Regions from separate parts of the Allobosea sp. NPDC055332 genome, predicted to be linked through region 2. Evidence: predicted binding sites of a transcription regulator. Region 2 holds the regulator's gene; each other region holds the start of a gene.

Region 1 (4,810 bases), on a different contig from region 2:
ACTGCCGGCGGCGCGGGAGGCCGCGCCGCCGGGCTGATCGCACTCAGAAGATCTGGCGGAAGAGGATGAACAGGGTGCCCGAGAGCGCGATGGCGCAAGGCAGGGTCAGCACCCAGGCCATCAGCATGTTGCGCACAGTCGACATCTGCAGGCCCGACCTGTTCGCCGCCATGGTGCCGGCGACGCCGGACGACAGGACGTGCGTGGTCGAGACCGGCAGGCCGAGCACGTCGGCGACGCCAATGGTGGTGGCGGCGACCATCTCGGCTGACGCGCCCTGCGCATAGGTCAGGTGCTGCTTGCCGATCTTCTCGCCGACGGTGACGACGATGCGCTTCCAGCCGACCATGGTGCCGAGACCGAGCGCGATGGCGACGGCGACCTTGACCCAGAAGGGGATGAACTTGGTCGCGTTGTCGAGCGATTCCTTGTACTTCTTCAGCACCTTGCGATCGGCGTCGTCGAAGACCTTCTCTTCCTTGGCCTCGTTCTTGAAGATGCGGTTCAGCGCTTCCGAGGCCAGGTACATGTCGTTGCGGATGTTGCTCACCGCCTCGGCCGGCAACTTGGCGATGCCACCCTCGCCGAGAGCCTCGATCTCCTTGACGATGTCCTTGTTCAGCAGCGCCAGCGCGGGGAAGGTCGCGTCGTCGAGCTTCCTCGCATTGATGTAGTTGGTGACGTTGCTGCGCGGATTGCCGATGATGTTGTAGCCAAAGCCCTTCTTGTCGAAGATCTCGCCGGCTGCGACTGCCTGGGCCCGGACAATGGCGATCTCGCTGGTCGGAATGGCGCGGTTGAGCGCATAGGCGGTCGGGGCGCAGCCGATCAGGATCAGCATGATCAGGCCCATGCCCTTCTGGCCGTCATTCGAGCCATGGGCGAAGGAGACGCCGGTGCAGGTGGCGATCAGCAGGCCGCGGATCCAGGTCGGCGGCGGCTGGTTGCCCTTCGGTTCGGCGTAGAGTTCCGGATTCTTCACCAGGACCTTGAGGGTCAGGAACAGCAGGGCAGCGGCGCAGAAGCCGAACAGCGGCGAGAGCAGCAGCGACCAGCCGATCTCGATCGCCTTCGACCAGTCGACGCCGGCGGTCTTGCTGTCGGTGAAGAACAGCTGGTTGGCGAGGCCGACGCCGATGATCGAGCCGATCAGCGTATGCGAGGACGACGCCGGCAGGCCGAGCGCCCAGGTGCCGAGATTCCACATGATCGCGGCGATCAGCAGGGCGAAGACCATGGCGAAGCCGGCGCCCGAGCCGACGTTCAGGATGAGCTCGACCGGCAGCAGCGAGATGATGCCGAAGGCGACCGCGCCCGAGGCGAGCAGCACGCCGAGGAAGTTGAAGAATCCCGACCAGATCACCGCGACCTGCGCCGGCATGGCGTGGGTGTAGATCACGGTGGCGACCGCGTTCGCGGTGTCGTGGAAACCATTGACGAATTCGAAGCCGAGCGCGATCAGCAACGCGACGCCGAGCAGGATGAAGGGCAGCCAGGTCGTCGCCGGCATCCCCGCGCCGCTGATGTCCTGGTAGAGCGACCAGACGGTGTAGGCGAGGCCGGCCGTCATGATCGCGACGAAGATCAGCCCGGCAATCACCCCGCTCGGCGCGTCGAGCTTCGGTTTTCCGGCCCCGGGCTCGAGACCCTTGCCCTGATCAAGCGTAATGGTGCTCATCGCGACGTCCCCGCAACTCTCGTTGAGATGGCGCGAAGCTGAGCGGTGTTGCCGACAGTCTGATGACGATCGAGCGTATTCTTGCAGTCTTGGTAGATCTTCGTTTCGGCTGACAAAGGTTAGTTGTACGACTTTTGTCTAATATTCGGCTTGCCGCCAGCCGATGCCCTTGCGTCGCAAGCTCGCCTTGTCAGTCGTCGTCGCGTTTTGCCAGCGAACCTGTCGTCGCGGCGTCACGGGACGCGGCACGCGGAATCTTGCCGGGCGGCATGAATTTCAGCGGCGTGGCGCCAGCGGCCTTCGGCGTCCGCAGGCCGGCCGGGGTTGCCGGCGGCTTCGGCGTGCTCGCGACCTTGGGCTCGCCGCCGCGCCATTTGCGCGCGCCGATGTCATAGCGCCCGTCGCGCCAGGCGGCGAATTCATGCTCGCTGCCGAAGAAGGCGTTGCGGTCGACGTCGCCGCCGATACCGGGCACGCGGCCCGTGGTGGTGAACTGCCAGAACTCCCATTGCTTGCGCTCATAGCGGTGGTGCAGCGGAGCGGCCGTCGAGCGCAGCCAGTAGGGATGATCGTTGAACTCGCCTTCCAGCACGTCCTCATGGAAGGTGATGTCGGTATAGATGATCGGCCTCTTGCCGGTGTGCTCCTGCAGGCCCTTCAGCATCTCGCGGATCTTGGCGAGCGCCTTCTCGCGCGGGATCTTCTTGCCGCACTTGCTGGATTCGCCGTTCCATTCGACATCGAGGACCGGCGGCAGGGCGTCCGGGTCGCGCGGGACATTGCGCTTGAACCAGCGGACCTGGTCCTTGGCCGGCCGGCACCAATAGACGAAATGGTAGGCGCCGCGCGGCACGCCGGCCTTCTTCGCCTCGGCCCAGTTCTTCCTGAACATCGGGTCGAGATGGTCGCCGCCCTCGGTCGCCTTGATGAAGGCGAAGCGGGTGCCGGCGTCCTTGACCTTCTGCCAGTCGATATCGTCCTGCCAGCGCGAGACGTCGATGCCCTGGATGACGCGGCGGCGCGCGTCGCGCACGCCGGCATGGGGATCGGTATCGCCCTTCTTGGGGTAGAGCGCGAGCGCCGGCTCGGCGCAGAGCGCACCGAGCACCGACAGCGCGGCAATACGTAAGCGAAGCTTGTGGGCCGGCCGCGCTTCTGGACTGGTCTCAGCGCGCCGCGCCATGCTTGTCTCCTGTTCGCGAGAAAAGGATAGGCGGCCGCCGGGTTAAGAGGTGGTTAGCATTCGAGCGACCGGCTTCAGACTTGGTTAACCGGCGGGAGGCTGGCGATGGACGGTCAGGAGGGCGAGGACAAGAGCCAGGGCAGCCAGGCCCTGGCCTATGGCGTCCATGTGCTGACGGCACTGGGGGCCGCGCTCGGATTCCTCGCCTTGCGGGCGGTGTTCGCCGGCGACCTGACCCAGGCCTTCGCCTGGCTGGGCATCGCTCTGGTGGTCGATGCGATCGACGGGCCGCTGGCGCGACACTTCGCCGTGAAGGAGCGGGCGACGCGCTATGACGGCGCGCAGCTCGACCTCGTCGTCGACTTCGTCACCTATGTCTTCGTGCCGGCGGCGATGCTGCTGCGGCCGGAGGTGATGGGCGAGCCCTACGGCGTGATCGCAGGCCTCGTCCTGACGCTGGCGAGCGCGCTCTATTTCGCCGACACCGCGATGAAGACCGATGACTGGTGGTTCCGCGGCTTCCCGGCGGTCTGGAACATCGTCGTGTTCTACATCGTCGCCTTCGCGCCGCCGGCCTGGCTTGCGCTGGCGATCATCCTCGTTGCCACCGTGCTGATGTTCCTGCCGGTCGTCTTCGTGCACCCGGTGCGCGTGCGGCGCTGGCGCGGGCTGACGATGGCGATGCTGGGCGTATGGGCGATCGCCGCGGCGGCGGCGCTCTGGCAGGGGATGATGCCGGGAGTTGCGACCAAGGTGGTGCTGACGGTGGCGGCGGTCTACTTTGCCGGGCTCGGGCTGTCGCGGGCGTCGGTGAAGCGGTCCTGATGAAACAGATTGCCGAAGCCTCTTTCGAGCACACCATGCTTACGCTGCCTCGAGGAGAGGAGCGGGGCATAGAGATCAGCCCTCGCTGGCCGTCATCAGAGGTGAATGTCGATGAGCGCGCTTTCAGGCGGTTGGTGGAGGTTCAAGCCAGGCTTCCAGCGCAGGTCCGGCTGATCCTCACGCGAGGGTATGAGGCGCCGCACGCAAAGCTCGGTCATCTCAGAAAGCTGTTCCGCGGACTGGGAATAGGTGTTTTTCGCGCGATGTATTTCAAGCGCCGGGCCGAGATCTCCGAGATCTTTGGCGCGAACGGTCACGACGTCGATGGAACGCATGTCGATGTTTCGATCAGAATCAACGGCAGAAGGCTGAGATTCCTCCGCGTGGGCGTTTTCACTCCGAGGCCCTGGCAAGAAAATGCCGTCAGACAACATGAGCCCTTCGTAGCCATCGTGAAGAACACGCTGAGGGAATGCGGCTTTCATATCCATCGCAATGAGACGGAAAGCCTCCAGATTCACTGCGATCTGATCGGGTCGTCACATCCTCAGGCGAGCCGGATGAGCTAGCATAGCCGCGCCTGTAAGGCCGCTGCGATGCCATCGCGCCAGTCGGCTTTCTACGCGGTCCGGAAACTGAGCTAGTCCGCTGCCGGCTCGTCCTCGACGACCTCACCGAGCGGCGCCGGCTGGAAGGCGGCGGCTGCGACCGGCCTGCTGGCACCCGGCATGGTCGCTACCGGCGTATGCTCCGGCCCGGGCGTCGGCTGCGGCGGCACCTTGCGCTCGCGGGTCCAGGTCCGGGTGCCGATGTCGAAGCGGCCCTCGCGCCAGCCGGTGAACTCGCCGTCATTGCCGTAGAAGGCGTTGCGGTCGACATCGCCCTTGATGCCGGGGATGCGGCCGGTGGTGGTGAACTGCCAGAAGGCCCAGGGCCGGTTCTCGTAGCGGACCTCGGGCTTCGCCGCGGTCGAGCGGATCCAGTAGGGATAGTCGTTGAACTCGCCTTCCAGAATGTCCTTGTGGAAGGTGATGTCGGTGTAGATCACCGGCTTCTTGCCGGTGAGCTGCTCGAGCTCGGTCAGCATCAGCCGGATCTTCTCCAGCGCCAGCGAGCGCTCGACC
Region 2 (4,810 bases):
GTGCTCATGGAGCGATATCCTTGCGGCGAGACAGGGAGGAAGCGCGGAATCTCAGGCCGGGAACGGCAGGGTGGGACGCAAGCGGCAGCATGCCGGCATGATGCGACCCGCCGGCGACATTATCGTCGCTGGCCGTTCCCGCCGTCTCGTCGCGCGTCAAGCCGCATCGAAGGAAAATCCCGATCGCTCAAAAACATAAGCGCCGCCCTTGGGGGCGGCTGCGTGATGCGACTATGCAAAACCGGCCCCGCCCTGTCAATTGCGCCTGCCCTCGCGGCAGCGTTGCCAATTAGACTCACCGGCCGGCCGTCTGCAGCGATTGGCTGGGGAAAAGCCGAATTAGGATTCGGCGACTCTTGTGGCTGAGTCAGGCCATCTTGTATGGTCTTTCTCGTCAGATACGACATCTCGTGCGGCGTCTCCAGTATCGTCAGTTCCGGGCGTAACGGCTTCCGTTTAGCGACGGGCGCTGCCGGTATCGGATTCCGCCATGATCTCTCCCTATGCCGCGCCGGCTTGCTGGCGGGGCATAACGAAGACAGGTGCAATTCCATGACCGAAGCCGGAGCCTGGACCGACGAACGCGTCGAACTGCTCAAGAAGCTCTGGAATGACGGCCTGAGCGCGAGCCAGATCGCCGCCGAGCTCGGCAATGTCACGCGCAATGCCGTTATCGGCAAGGTGCATCGCCTTGGCCTCTCCGGCCGGGCCAAGAGCCCGGGGTCGGCCACGCCACGCCCGCGCAAGCCCGCTGCCCGTCCGCCGAGCCACCCGGCCGGTCATCACAGCAATGGCGGCGCCGGGCTGACCCGTGGCAACACGGCGCTCGCCCCGCAATTTTCGCCCGAGATCGAAGCCGAGGCGCAGGTCGCGCGCGCGCCAGCCCCATCCGAGGACGTGGTCGTGCCGTTCTCCGAGCGGGTCACCATCATGGAGCTGCGCGAATACATGTGCCGCTGGCCGATGGGCGACCCGACCTCGCCGGAGTTCCGCTTCTGCGGCGGCCGCAGCGCGACCGGCCTGCCCTATTGCGCCTATCACGCCCGTATCGCCTACCAGCCGGCGGCCGACCGCCGCCGCGACCGCAAGGCCATCCGCGCGTAACGACGCCTCTCGATAAAAAGGTTACAGAAGCCGGCCTTTGGGCCGGCTTTTTTGTCGTCGGACAGGCTTGATGCATGAGGCATCCATGGACACCGCCGCCGCTCACCCGATCGAGTATGCATGTGCCCTGCCGATCAAGGAGGGGCTGCTCCTGCTGGGACTGAGATCGCCACATCGCCGGAACCGGCCGTCCTGCTGGGACACGGTCGGCGGTCACGTCGAGCCGGGCGAGACCGCCGAGGCGGCCCTAGTCCGCGAACTCCAAGAGGAAATCGGCATCACACCGACGGGTTTCCGCCACTTCGAGACCATCGAGACGACCGAGACGGACGGCATCACACCCGCGCTCTGGCACCTGTTCACGGTGAGCCAGTGGACCGGCCGTGCGCCTGAGATCACCAATGACGAGCACAGCGAAATCCGCTGGTTCTGCTTCGATGAGGCCCAATCGCTGACACCGCTGGCATCGGAGGCCTATCGTCCGGCGTTCGCCCGGCTGGCCGAGGCCTTCGGGCCAGGCTGGTAATCGGACAGGCGCGCATGACGACATTCGCGATCTATCTCGGCGCGGCGCTGGCGGAGATCGCCGGCTGCTTCGCCTTCTGGGCCTGGCTGAAGCTGGACAAACCGGTCTGGTGGCTGCTGCCGGGCCTGATCCTGCTCGCGATCTTCGCCTGGCTGCTGACCCTGGTCGACAGCCCCGCCGCCGGGCGCGCTTTCGCCGCCTATGGCGGCGTCTACATCGTGGCGTCGCTGGCCTGGATGACGCTGGTCGAGAAGGTCCCGCCGGACCGCTACGATCTGGCTGGCGCAGCGCTCTGCCTCGCCGGCGCAGCGATCATCGTCGCCGCACCGCGCTGACGAAAACCGTCAGCCGCGCGCAAAAGTCTCGTCGAAGGCATAGCCGGCGCCACGCACGGTGCGCAGCGGATCCTTGGAATTGGCCGGGGTGATCGCCTTGCGCAGCCGCCCGACATGGACGTCGACGGTGCGCTCGTCGATGTAGACGTCGCGCCCCCAGACGGCGTCCAGCAGTTGCGCCCGCGAATAGACCCGGCCCGGCGCCTGCATCAGGAATTCGAGCAGGCGGAACTCGGTCGGGCCGAGATGCAATTCGGCGCCGGCGCGGCGGACGCGCCGCGTCGTGCGGTCGAGTTCGAGATCGCCGGCGGCGAGCAGGCCGGCGACATGGCCGGGCTTGGCGCGGCGCAGCAGCGCCTGGATGCGGGCGATCAGCTCGGGCAGCGAGAACGGCTTGACGACATAATCGTCGGCACCGGTGGCGAGGCCGCGCACACGTTCGGTCTCCTCGCCGCGGGCGGTCAGCATGATGATCGGCACGCGCTCTGTGTCACGGCGCGTGCGCAGGCGCCGGCAGAGCTCGATGCCGGAAAGGCCGGGCAACATCCAGTCGAGCAGGACGAGATCCGGCGTATGGTCGCGCAGATGCAATTCGGCGTCATCTCCGCGCGCCACGCTATCGACCTCGAAGCCCTCGGCCTCGAGATTGTAGCGCAGGAGCAGGGTGAGCGGCTCCTCGTCCTCGACGATCAGGATGCGTGCGGGCATGTCAGCGTCCGTTCAAGCGCCCGCCGGTTCAGCCATTGGCTGCCGGCAGGTCGACGAGGATGTTGGTGGTGTCGAGCTTCGGCCGGCTTTCATCCATGGACTGGCCGGTGACGAGGTAATGGATGGTCTCGGCGATATTGGTGGTGTGGTCGCCGATGCGCTCGACATTCTTGGCGCAGAACAGCAAGTGCGTGCAGAAGGTGATGTTACGCGGATCTTCCATCATATAGGTCAGAAGCTCGCGGAACAGCGAGGTGTAGAGCGCGTCGATCTCGTCGTCGCGGCGCCAGACTTCCATCGCCTTCTGCTCGTTGCTGGCGGCATAGGCGTCGAGCACGTCCTTGAGCTGGGCCTGGACCAGGCGGCTCATATGCTCGAGGCCGACGACAGCGCGATGCGGCGGCGAGAACTGTCCGGAGATCGCGACGGCGCGCTTGGCGATGTTCTTGGCGAGGTCGCCGACGCGCTCGATGTCGGCGGCGATGCGGATCGCCGAGATCAGCTCGCGCAGATCGTTCGCCAGCGGCTGACGCCGGGCGATGGTCAGGACGGCCTTCTCCTCGACCTCGCGCTGGAGGTTGTCGAGACGCTGGTCGGCACTGATGATCTTCTGGGCAAGCGCGGTGTCACGGCGGACCAGCGCGACGGTGGAGTCGCCGAGCATGCGCTCGGACATGCCGCCCATCTCGGCGAGGCTGCGGCGCAGGCCTTCGAGATCGGCGTCGTAGGAGCGGACGATATGGTCGGACATCGGGGCGTATCCTTTGGAGCTGGCCGACGCTGAGGACTCAGCCGAAGCGGCCGGTGACGTAGTCCTGCGTCTGCTTCTTGTGCGGGTTCATGAAGATGGTGTTGGTCGCGTCGAACTCGATGACCTCACCGAGATACATGAAGGCGGTGTACTGCGAGATGCGCGCCGCCTGCTGCATGTTGTGGGTGACGATGACGATGGTGAAGTCGCTCTTCAGCTGCTCGAGCAGGTCCTCGATCTTGCCGGTCGAGATCGGGTCGAGCGCCGAGGTCGGCTCGTCGAACAGGATGACCTCGGGCTTCTGGGCGATGGTGCGGGCGATGCAGAGGCGCTGCTGCTGGCCGCCGGAGAGGCCCATGCCGGAACTCTTCAGCTTGTCCTTGACCTCGTCCCAGAGCGCGGCGCGGCGCAGCGCGCCCTCGACGCGGTCGTCGAGCTCCGACTTCGGCGGCTTCTCGTAGAGGCGGATGCCGAAGGCGACATTGTCGTAGATCGACATCGGGAAGGGCGTCGGCTTCTGGAAGACCATGCCGATGCGCGAGCGCAGCTCGTTCACGTCGACATTGTTGGAGATGATGTTGCGGCCGTCGAGCAGGATCTCGCCGGTCGCCTTCTGCTCGGGATAGAGCGAGTAGATCCGGTTGAAGATGCGCAGCAGGGTCGACTTGCCGCAGCCGGACGGGCCGATCAGCGCGGTGACGTGCCGGTCGCGGAAATCGAGGTTGATGTTCTTCAGCGCCTTGTGCTCGCCGTAGTAGAAATCGAGGTTCTTGACGGCGATGCGGACCGGCGCTTCGGCGTCCAGCGTCTGCGGGCTCAGTTCCAGGGTCGAGAGCATCTGCATGGTCCTTCCGATCGGACGCTGATCACTTGCCGCCGCGCACGATGCGCCGGGCGACGATGGAAAGCACGAGGATTGAGACGGTGATGATCAGCGAACCCGCCCAGGCGAGCTGCTGCCAGTTCTCGTACGGGGCGGAGGCGAACTGGTAGATCGTCACCGGCAGGTTGGAGACGCCGCCGACGAGGTTCGGCGAGAACCAGAAATTGTTGTTGAGCGCGGTGAAGATCAGCGGCGCGGTCTCGCCGGCGATGCGGGCGAGCGCCAGCAGGATGCCGGTGACCATGCCCGACTTCGCCGCCCGCCAGGTCACCGAGGTGATGACGACCGAAGGCGGGGCACCGAGCGCGGCGCCGGCTTCGCGCAGCGAGCCCGGCACGAGGCGCAGCATGTCCTCGGTGGTGCGCACGATCACCGGGATCGCGATGATGCCGAGGGCGACGCCGCCGGCCCAGCCGGAATAGCCGCGGAACGGCTCGACCATGATCACGTAGACGAACAGGCCGATCAGGATCGAGGGCGCCGAGAGCAGGATGTCGTTGATG
Region 3 (4,810 bases), on a different contig from region 2:
TCGGATATGGACAGACGGCAACTGACCGGCATTTTCCTGCTCGTGATCGCGCTCCAGATCCTGCCGGTCTCGGATACGCTCGCCAAATACCTGTCCGCGTCATTGCCTGTGCTGCAGGTGATCTGGGCGCGCTTCTTCTTCCACTGCCTGGCGACCGGCCTCTATAGCGCGATGCGGTACGGCCCGCGCCAGCTGCTGCCGACCGTGTCTTGGACGCTGACCGCCCGGAGCGCTGCGCTCTTTCTCGCGGTCGCGCTGTTCTATGTCGCGATCCACCATATGCCGCTGACCACGGCACTGACGCTGTGGTTCGTCGAGCCCTTCCTCCTGACCCTGCTGGCACTCTTCGTCTTCAAGGAGAAGGTCGCGCCGCTGCAATGGCTGGCGATCGCCGTCGGTTTCCTCGGCATCGTCCTGGCGATCAGGCCGAGCGCCGAGACCTGGCAGTGGAGCTATCTGATCGGCCTTGGTGCCGGCATGGGCTATGCCGTCTTCCTGCTGCTGACGCGGGTGGTCGAGAGCCGGATTCCGGCGATCGTCTCGGTCTACCAGACCGGGCTCGTCGGCTGCGCCCTGTCGAGCATCGCGGTGATCCCGGTCTGGCAATCGCCGAATGCTCTCCAATGGCTGCAGCTGATGGCGACCGGCTGCGTTGCGGCAAGCGCGCATTTCCTGATCATCAAGGCGTTCGAGCGGGCAGAGGCGAGCGTGCTCGCGCCTTTCACCTATGCGGAGGTGATCACCGCCACGATCCTCGGCTTCCTCGTCTTCGGCGACGCGCCGGATCGCTGGGCCTATGCGGGGCTCGCGCTCATCATCCTGAGTGCGATTGCCGTGGTGCCGCGTGAGCCGCGGCAAGAGGCGGCGCCTCAGACGTGATGATGGGCTTGCGCCTCGTATAGAAGCCGTGCCGGCGCGAGGCTGATGCGGATCTCATCGGCGAGCGCATCGAGGACCGGAGAGGCGCTGTCCCGGTTGAGCTTGAGGCAGAGATGCACGGGAGCGAGCGGAGGCAGGCCCTCGGCCTGATCCAGAATCCGCACGCCAGCCGGGACGAGGCTGCGCTCGACGGCACTCACTCCCAGGCCGGAGCGGACCGCGGCATGGATCGCGCCGATATTGTCGCTGCTGAAGGCGATCCGCCAGTCGCACCCGGCAGCATCGAGAGCCTCCGCCATCGTTGTCCGGCAGACGCAGCCCTCGGGAAACACGGCCAGAGGGACGGGACGGTTCTTCGCCTGGGATGGAGCCGCTGCGATCCAGACCAGCTCTTCCGTCCGGATCAACTCCTCGTCCGCGACTAAGCCGCGGCAGGCGACGAGGGCGAGATCGATGAGTCCATCCCTCAGCCTGCGTTCGATGGCGACGCCGTTGTCGCAGATCACGTCGACCTGAACAGCGGCATGGGCTCCGGCGAAGCGGCGCAGGACCTCGGGCAGCAGGATGTTGGCGTAGTCATCGGAGGTGCCGATGCGGATGATGCCCGACAGGCTGGTTTGAGCGATGCGACTTACGGCCTCGTCGCTGAGCGAGAGGATGCGCCTGGCATAATGCAGCAGGACCTCGCCTTCCCGCGTCAGCTGAATCTGGCGCTTGGTCCGGTCGAAGAGCTCCTTGCCGAGCGCCTCCTCCAGCCGCCGGATCTGCATGCTGATCGCCGGCTGGGTCCGGTGCAGCCGGTCGCCGGTGCGGGTGAAGCTCTGCGTCTCGACGATCGTGACGAAGGTCTTGAGCAGCTCGGTCTCGATCGGCAGCCGCATCCTCGCGCTCCGGCATCAACTGGAGTGAGGGTAAAGGATGACGAGGGAAAGGGCGATCGGCCGGCAGCTCAAGGTGTCCTAGGCTCCCCGAGCCTCACCCGTCATGCTCGCCCTTGTGGCGAGCATCCACGTCTTGAACACCGTACTTGGTGAAGGAAGACGTGGATGGTCGGGACAAGCCCGACCATGACGGCGAGTGCGCTCAACCCGCTTCCGGCGCGAAATCCATGGCCACGCCGTTGATGCAGTAGCGCAGGCCGGTCGGGGGCGGGCCGTCTGGGAAGACGTGGCCGAGATGGCCGCCGCAATTGGCGCAGTGCACCTCGACCCGGTGCATGCCGTAGCTGTAGTCCTCGCTCTCCTCAACCGCGCCGTCCAGCGGCTGATCGAAGCTCGGCCAGCCGGTGCCGCTCTCGAATTTCTTGTGCGACCTGAACAGAGGCTGGCCGCAGCCGGCGCAGGAGAAGGTGCCGGCGCGTTTCTCGAAGTTCAGCGCGCAGGAGCCGGCCCGCTCCGTGCCGTGGCCGCGTAGCACCTGGTACTGCTCCGAGGTCAGCTTCTGTCGCCATTCGGCGTCGCTGAGCTGGAAGGGGAATTCACGCTCTGCGGGCTTTCCCGTTTTGGCGAACATGTCCATCAGGCCCATGCGAGGCTCCTTTCCACCAGCTCTTGTTTGATTGTCGCGCGAGATATGGGGATTTGTCTTCCTGATTTCAGCCCCAAGCAACGCGGCTTGTTTCACGTTCGCGTTCGGCGGCGACCGGCCTCTTCTCCAGCCGGGCCGCACGTCACCCAACCGTCACGCGACTCCTCTAGTCGGCTCGCCATCGCAATGGGCGGAAACGAGGGGTCTCGTGACGCAGACGATCCGCGCGGTGAAGCGCACCACGAACCTCGGCCTGACCACCGCCGTCCACCGTAGCAAGCCGTTGTCGCGCGCTGGCGTGCTGGAGCGGATGTTCACGCTGGCCTTTTCCGGCCTGGTCTATCCGCAGATCTGGGAGGACCCGGTCGTCGACATGGAGGCGCTGGCGCTGCAGCCGGGCGACCATCTCGTCGCGATCGCCTCGGGTTCGTGCAACATCCTCTCCTACCTCACCGCCGATCCCGCGAAGATCAGCGCGATCGATCTCAACGGCGCCCATATCGCGCTCGGGCACCTGAAGCTCGCGGCGCTGGCTGAGATCGACGATCATGCGGTCTTCCGCCGCTTCTTCGGGCAGGCGCAGTCGAAGGCCAATGTCGAGATCTATGATCGCCTGATCGCGCCGCGGCTGGACGCGGTCAGCCGCGCCTATTGGGAAGGGCGCAACCTCACCGGCCGACGCCGGATCGAGCTCTTCGCCCGCAATTTCTATCGCTACGGCCTGCTTGGCCGCTTCATCGGCACAGGCCACTTCCTCGCCCGCCGGCTCGGCTGCGATCCGCGCGTCATGCTGCAGGCGAAGACGATGGAAGAGCAGCGGGCGCTGTTCGACCGGCATCTGGCACCAGTCTTCGACAAGAAGCTGGTGCGCTGGCTGGTGCGCCAGCCGGCCTCGCTCTACGGGCTCGGCATCCCGCCGGCGCAGTACAAGGCGCTCGCCGCCGACGGCGATGCCGGCATCCGCGCCGTGCTGCGCCACCGGCTCGAGCGGCTCGCCTGCGGCTTCGATCTCAAGACCAACTACTTCGCCTGGCAGGCCTTCAGCCGCGGCTACGGGCCGGAGCCCGATGCGGCGGTGCCGCCCTATCTGGAGCGCGGCAATTTCGAGACGGTGAAGGCGCGTGCAGCCAGAGTCGCCTATCATCAGAGCGCAATCACCGCCTTCCTCGAGCAGCAGCCGGCCGAGAGCTGCAACGGCTTCGTGCTGCTCGATGCGCAGGACTGGATGAACGATGCCGATCTGACGGCCTTGTGGACGCAGATCACCCGCAGCGCCGCACCAGGTGCCCGCGTGATCTTCCGTACCGCCGCCGACGAGCGCCTGCTGCCCGGCCGGGTACCGGAGGCGATCCTGTCGCAGTGGCATTATGACGAGGCCCGCAGCCGCGAACTCGGCGCGCGCGACCGCTCCTCGATCTACGGCGCCTTCCATCTCTATGTCCGCGGGACTACCGCGTGATCGCCGCAAGCAGCGGGCCGGATGCCGCCGGCCTGATGGACCGGATGTACCGTTTCCAGCGGCACATCTATGACGCGACCCGGAAGTTCTACCTGCTCGGCCGCGACGAGCTGATCGCTGGCTTGAAGCCGGCGCCAGGTGGAGCGGTGCTCGAGATCGGCTGCGGCACGGGCCGGAACCTGATCAAGATCGCGCAACGCTATCCGCATGCGCGCTGCTACGGGCTCGACGTCTCCGAGGAGATGCTGCGCACCGCCCGCGAGCAGGTGGCGAAGGCTGGCCTCTCCGAACGCATCACCCTGGCGCAGGCCGATGCGACCAGTTTCGACCCGAAGGCGCTGTTCGGTCGTGCCGGTTTCGAGCGCGTGGTGATCTCCTACGCGCTCTCGATGATTCCGCCCTGGCGCGAGGCGCTGGCGCAGGCGCTCGATGTCGTTGCGCCGGGCGGCTCGCTGCATATCGTCGATTTCGGCGACCAGGCGCATCTGCCCGGGCCGTTCAGGACGGTGCTGAACCGCTGGCTGGCGCTGTTCCACGTCACGCCGCGGCGGGATCTCGATGCAGTCGTGACAGAACTCTGCGCCGAGGCCGGCGTCATCGGCGGCACGACGCGGCTGTTCGGCGGCTACAGCGTGCAGGCCGTGGCGATCAGGCCGGCCTGAGCGCCGGGGCTGGACGCCATCGCCGCCGCGCTGCTACGCCAGCGGGATGAGCGCCGCCGCCGATCCTGACGACAGCAGCAGTGGACATTCCGGGCTGCGCGACCGGCTTCGGCAGCTCTACCATGGCCGGACGCCGGCGGCGCTACGCTTCCAGTTCGCAACGCTGATCATCGACCTGCTGATCATCGGCTTCTTCGTCGCGACACCGATGCTGCGCGACCGGCCGGAATTCCTCTGGCTCGACTATGCCGTCGCGATCATCGTCGCCGCAGAGATCGCGGCG
Region 4 (4,810 bases), 250 kb from region 2:
TGCGCGACGGTGGGCCTCGCAAGGGCGATGTCCGCCCGGCACAGTTTCAAGGGGAACTCTCTCCATGAGCGATTTCGACCGCAACGCTCAGGTCTGGGGCGCCGGCCGCGCCCAGCAGACCAGCGCCGTCGAGGTGGACCAGGGCCTGCGCTCGTTCATGCTCGGCGTCTACAACAACATGAGCATCGGCCTGGCCATCACCGGCCTGATGGCGATCGGCATCTCGATGCTGGCGATCGCCGGCTACTCGCCTTCGGGCAAGGTCACCGCGCTGACGCCGCTCGGCCAGGCGCTCTACCTTTCCCCGCTGAAGTGGGTGGTGATGCTGGCTCCGCTGGCCTTCATCTTCTTCTTCTCGTTCAAAGCCGAGAGCATGAGCTCCTCGACCGCGCGCGCCATGTTCTTCGCCTTCGCGGCGGTGATGGGCATCTCACTGTCGTCGATCTTCGTGGTCTTCACCGGTGAATCGATCGCCAAGGTGTTCTTCATCACCGCGGCCTCCTTCGCTGGCCTCAGCCTGTTCGGCTACACCACGAAGAAGTCGCTGTCGGGCATCGGCTCGTTCCTGATCATGGGCCTGATCGGCCTGGTGATCGCTTCGGTCGTGAACATCTTCCTGGCCTCGAGCGCTCTGTCCTTCGCCATCTCGGTGATCGGCGTGCTGGTCTTCGCCGGCCTGACCGCCTGGGATACGCAGCGCCTGAAGGAAATGTACCTGTACTCGGACATGGACTCCGAGTCGGCCGCGAAACTCTCGGTGAACGGCGCCCTGTCGCTCTACCTGAACTTCGTCAACATGTTCCAGATGCTGCTCTCGCTCTTCGGCTCCAAGCAGGAGTGATTCGGGCGACAGCCTGAGAAACACGAAGCCCCGGCCTCACGGCCGGGGCTTTTCGTTTGGGCAGCGCCCGTCGAGCGACGTCAGTTCACCACGCTCAGCCGCTTGTCGAGCACCTTGAGCACCCGCCCGAGCTCGGCACCGCGCTTCAGGATCAGCCCGGTCGCGGTCACCACCGAATAAGCGCCCTGGCGCCGCGCCAGCGACGGGTCCTTGACGATCCGGTAGAGCGGCACCTCGGCCGTGCGCCGAAACACCGAGAACTGCGCCTTGTCGCGTAGGAAATCGATGGCGTAATCGCGCCACTCGCCGGCCGCGACCATGCGGCCATAGAGATTGAACAGCTCGTTCAGCTCGCGCCGGTCGAAGGTCACCGAGGAGGGCGCGGCAGCCGGAAAGGCGACGACCGCGCCCGCTCGCTGACCTGGCGGAGTTTCGCTTTCGCTCATCGCGCCTCCTGTTCGTTTACCGGCGATTATCCGGCAAGGGATGATGCGCCCGCCCCCCGGCGCTGGCAAGGGCGCAGCAAGACAGATTGATGACGATCCCGCCGCCATCGCCAACCTCGGCACGATTGCCATGATTTTGCCGCGCTTGCGCCAAGCGAGCGCCCCGTTGCGGCGTTCAACTCCGATTCGTTGCCTCGGCGGCCCGGCTTGCCCGGTTCCGGACACGTCAGCCCCCCAGCCCCTCCGGCGCTGCGGCGGGCCGGGCCAACGAGTCGAGGCCAACTCACGGCTGGCGGTTTCCGCCGGCCGTTTTCTTTGTCCGGATCTCTATCGCGAAGCGCCGTGATACTCGGCATTGGGCCGCATATCGACGGCCGAAGCGATCCGGTTCGACATGTTGTAGAAGGCCGCCACGGCCCCGATGTCCCAGATGTCGCGCTCGCCGAATCCGACCTTGCGCAGGCCTTCCCGGTCCTCCTCCTCGATCTTGTGCGGCTCTTCCGTCAGCTTCACCGAGAAATCGAGCATGGCGCGGTGGCGCGGCGAGAGCTGCGCGGCGCGATAGTTCATCACCATCATCTCGCCGAGCACGGCATCGCCGGAGAGCTGGCGCACCGCCTGGCCATGCGCCGTCAGGCAGTAATAGCAGCGGTTCACGCTGGAGACCGCGACCGCGATCATCTCGCGCTCCAGCTTCGAGAGGCCGGACGGCGCCAGCATCAGATCGTTGTAGAAGGCGGCGAAGGCCTGGAGCTTGGCATCGTCATGCGCATAGGCGGTGAGCACGTTCGGGACATAGCCGAGCTTCTCCTCGCATTTGGCGAAATAGGCCTGCATCTCCTGCGAAAGTTCAGCCTGCGGCAGCGCGAGTGCCATCACGGCCGGCGGCGCGTCCTGCTTCGCAGGCTGCTCACCCACCATCGCTTTGTCATGCTTCTTCGTCATCTCTGCACTCCTCGCGCTGATATCCGCGCGGATCGGACACGACTTGCCGTCTCCGCGCCATATTGGTGCAATCTGGCTGCCGGCATCCGACGAAAGTTGCAGCGGCCGGTGAGCTATGTCATCGCTCGGCAAAATAGCAGGGGGAAGAAGACTATGGCCAAGCGCGAAGCGAATGCCACGGCTGCAGCAGTCACCGCGATCGAGGCCGCTGCCCACGAGCTCGGTTCGGCGATGCCCGCGGAATTCCCCAAGCTGCTCTATGGCCGCACCGTCGCCGAGGACCTCGTCGCCCTGCCGCCGGAGCTACTCGCCCGCGCCGCTGACGCCGCCTACGCCCATCTCAGCGGGTCGCGCAAACCCGGTGAGCCCAATCTGCGCTTCCGCGACGAAGCGGTGAAGGAGGATGGGCGCGAACGCCAGATCACGATCCTCGAGGTCGTCAACGACAACAAGCCGTTCCTGCTCGATTCGACCCTCGCCGAGCTGACCGAGCAAGGCTACGAGCCGCGCCTGGTCGCCCACCCCATCCTCGCCGTGGTGCGCAAGGACGATGGCACCTTCCAGTCGCTCGCCGGCGAGGCGTCCGGACGCGCCGTCGAAGGCACGCGCCGCGAAAGCCTGATCCACATCCATCTCGACCGGATCGACACGGCCGAAGCGCGCGACCGCCTCGCGGCTGGCCTCGCCCGCGTCTATGTCGATGTCGGCCTCGCCGTCGACGACTGGGCCGCAATGCGCGGGCGCATCACCGAGGTGATCCAGTCCTACCGTGCCAACCCGCCGCCGCTGCCGGAGGACGAGGTCGCCGAGGCGCTCAATTTCCTCGAATGGATCGCCAGCGACAATTTCACCTTGCTCGGCGTACGCGCCTATCGCTTCGCCGGCGGCGACACCGCCGCCGACCCGGTCGATTCCTCCGGCCTCGGCATCCTGCGCGACCCGGATGTCCGGGTGCTGCGCAAGAACCGCGAGCTCGTGGTGATGACGCCCGAGATTCGCGCTTTCCTGGCCAAGCCGCAGGCGCTGATCATCACCAAGGCCAACGTCAAGAGCCGCGTCCACCGCCGCGTCCATCTCGACTATGTCGGCGTGAAGCTCTTCACCGCCGACGGCCGGCTCGACGGTGAACTGCGCATCGTCGGCCTGCTCACCTCGAACGCCTATACCGGCAGCGCCCGCGCCATTCCCTATCTGCGCCTCAAGGTCGCGCGCGTGCTCAAGAGCACCGGCTTCGACCCGTCGAGCTATTCCGGCCGCGCCCTCTACAACGTGCTCGACGCCTTCCCGCGCGACGAGCTCTTCCAGATCGACGTCGAGACGCTGGAGCGCTTCGCCCTCGACATCATGCAGTTGACCGAGCGGCCGCGCATCCGCGCGCTCGCCCGCGCCGACGAGTTCGACCGCTTCGTGTCGGCGCTCGTCTTCATCCCGAAGGACCGCTACGACACCACGGTGCGCCGCCGCGTCGGGGAGTTCCTGGCCCGTGTCTACCAGGGCCGCCTCTCGGCCGCCTATCCGGCCTATCCGGAAGGCCCGCTCTCCCGCACGCACTACATCATCGGCCGCGACGAGGGCCGCACGCCCAAGGTCGACCGCAACACGCTGGAAGCCGGCATCGCCGCGATCGTCCGCACCTGGAGCGACGGGCTGAAGGACGCGCTCGATGCGCAGAAGGCCGGCCCCGCCGCACGCTCCCTCGCCGAGCGCTATGCCGAAGCCTTCGGCGCCGCCTATCGCGAGCGCTATTCCGCAGAGGACGCGCTGATCGACGTCGACATGCTGCAGAAGCTGTCTGACGAGCGCCCGCGCGCGGTCAACCTTTACCGCCGCGAGGGCGACGGGCCGACCCGGGCCAACCTCAAGCTGTTCTCGCGCGGCGCCGCGATCTCGCTCTCCGAGCGCGTGCCGATGCTGGAGAACATGGGCTTCCGCGTCGTCAACGAGCGCACCTTCAACATCACGCCGCAACAGAACGGCGGCGGCAGCGCCGACACCCGCGTCTGGCTGCACGACATGACGCTGGAGCGCGCCAGCGGCGGCGAGATCGACATCGAGAACCTCGATCCGACGATCGAGGCGGCGCTGATGGCGCAGTTCCGCGGCCTCACCGAATCCGACCGCTTCGACCAACTCGTGCTCGCCGCCGGCCTCGCCTGGCGTGAGGCTGCGCTGCTGCGGGCGCTCGGACGCTATCTGCGCCAGGTCGGCGCCCCCTATGCGCAGGACTACATCGCCGACGCACTGACCCGCCATTCCGGCATCGCCACCGGGCTGGTGAAGCTCTTCATCGCCAAATTCGATCCCCGCCTCTCCGAGAAGAAGCGGGCTGAGCAGGTGAAGGCGGAGCGCGAGCGCATCGAAGCCGCGCTCGCCGACGTCACCAGCCTCGACGAGGACCGCATCCTGCGCCGCTTCGTCAATCTGATCGACGCAGCGCTGCGCACCAACTTCTTCCAGATCGGCCCGGACGGACATCCGCGCAGCACGATCTCGTTCAAGTTTGCCTCCGGCCAGGTCGACGGCATGCCGTTGCCGCGCCCGCTCTACGAGATCTTCGTCTATTCGCCGCGGGTCGAGG

Evidence for each region. The regulator PhoB, encoded in region 2, activates phosphate uptake and scavenging genes when phosphate is short. The targets are predictions, from matches to a motif close to TGTCATNNANCTGTCAT.
Region 1: the regulator PhoB is predicted to act here: its motif matches at 1,730-1,746, upstream of ACWIGM_RS21630 (inorganic phosphate transporter).
Region 3: the regulator PhoB is predicted to act here: its motif matches at 2,547-2,563, upstream of ACWIGM_RS02840 (BtaA family protein).
Region 4: the regulator PhoB is predicted to act here: its motif matches at 1,366-1,382, upstream of ACWIGM_RS25685 (DUF2794 domain-containing protein).

Annotation. Positions count from the first base shown of each region.
Region 1 is NZ_JBSHMO010000003.1:1,117,777-1,122,586, reverse strand. Features, by position in the region: gene ACWIGM_RS21630 (inorganic phosphate transporter) at 44-1,678, opposite strand; gene ACWIGM_RS21625 (glycoside hydrolase family 25 protein) at 1,869-2,861, opposite strand; gene ACWIGM_RS21620 (CDP-alcohol phosphatidyltransferase family protein) at 2,967-3,686, shown strand; gene ACWIGM_RS21615 (hypothetical protein) at 3,686-4,255, shown strand; gene ACWIGM_RS21610 (glycoside hydrolase family 25 protein) at 4,327-4,810, opposite strand, start outside.
Region 2 is NZ_JBSHMO010000005.1:293,789-298,598, reverse strand. Features, by position in the region: gene ACWIGM_RS26920 (aspartate aminotransferase family protein) at 1-8, opposite strand, end outside; gene ACWIGM_RS26915 (GcrA family cell cycle regulator) at 553-1,104, shown strand; gene ACWIGM_RS26910 (NUDIX hydrolase) at 1,190-1,630, shown strand; gene ACWIGM_RS26905 (YnfA family protein) at 1,645-1,965, shown strand; gene phoB (phosphate regulon transcriptional regulator PhoB) at 1,975-2,673, opposite strand; gene phoU (phosphate signaling complex protein PhoU) at 2,702-3,424, opposite strand; gene pstB (phosphate ABC transporter ATP-binding protein PstB) at 3,462-4,262, opposite strand; gene pstA (phosphate ABC transporter permease PstA) at 4,291-4,810, opposite strand, start outside.
Region 3 is NZ_JBSHMO010000001.1:554,246-559,055, reverse strand. Features, by position in the region: gene ACWIGM_RS02855 (DMT family transporter) at 7-879, shown strand; gene ACWIGM_RS02850 (LysR substrate-binding domain-containing protein) at 870-1,760, opposite strand; gene msrB (peptide-methionine (R)-S-oxide reductase MsrB) at 1,963-2,397, opposite strand; gene ACWIGM_RS02840 (BtaA family protein) at 2,615-3,865, shown strand; gene ACWIGM_RS02835 (class I SAM-dependent methyltransferase) at 3,862-4,527, shown strand; gene ACWIGM_RS02830 (ion channel) at 4,574-4,810, shown strand, end outside.
Region 4 is NZ_JBSHMO010000005.1:47,008-51,817, forward strand. Features, by position in the region: gene ACWIGM_RS25680 (Bax inhibitor-1/YccA family protein) at 65-841, shown strand; gene ACWIGM_RS25685 (DUF2794 domain-containing protein) at 922-1,287, opposite strand; gene ACWIGM_RS25690 (peroxidase-related enzyme) at 1,615-2,208, opposite strand; gene ACWIGM_RS25695 (NAD-glutamate dehydrogenase) at 2,386-4,810, shown strand, end outside.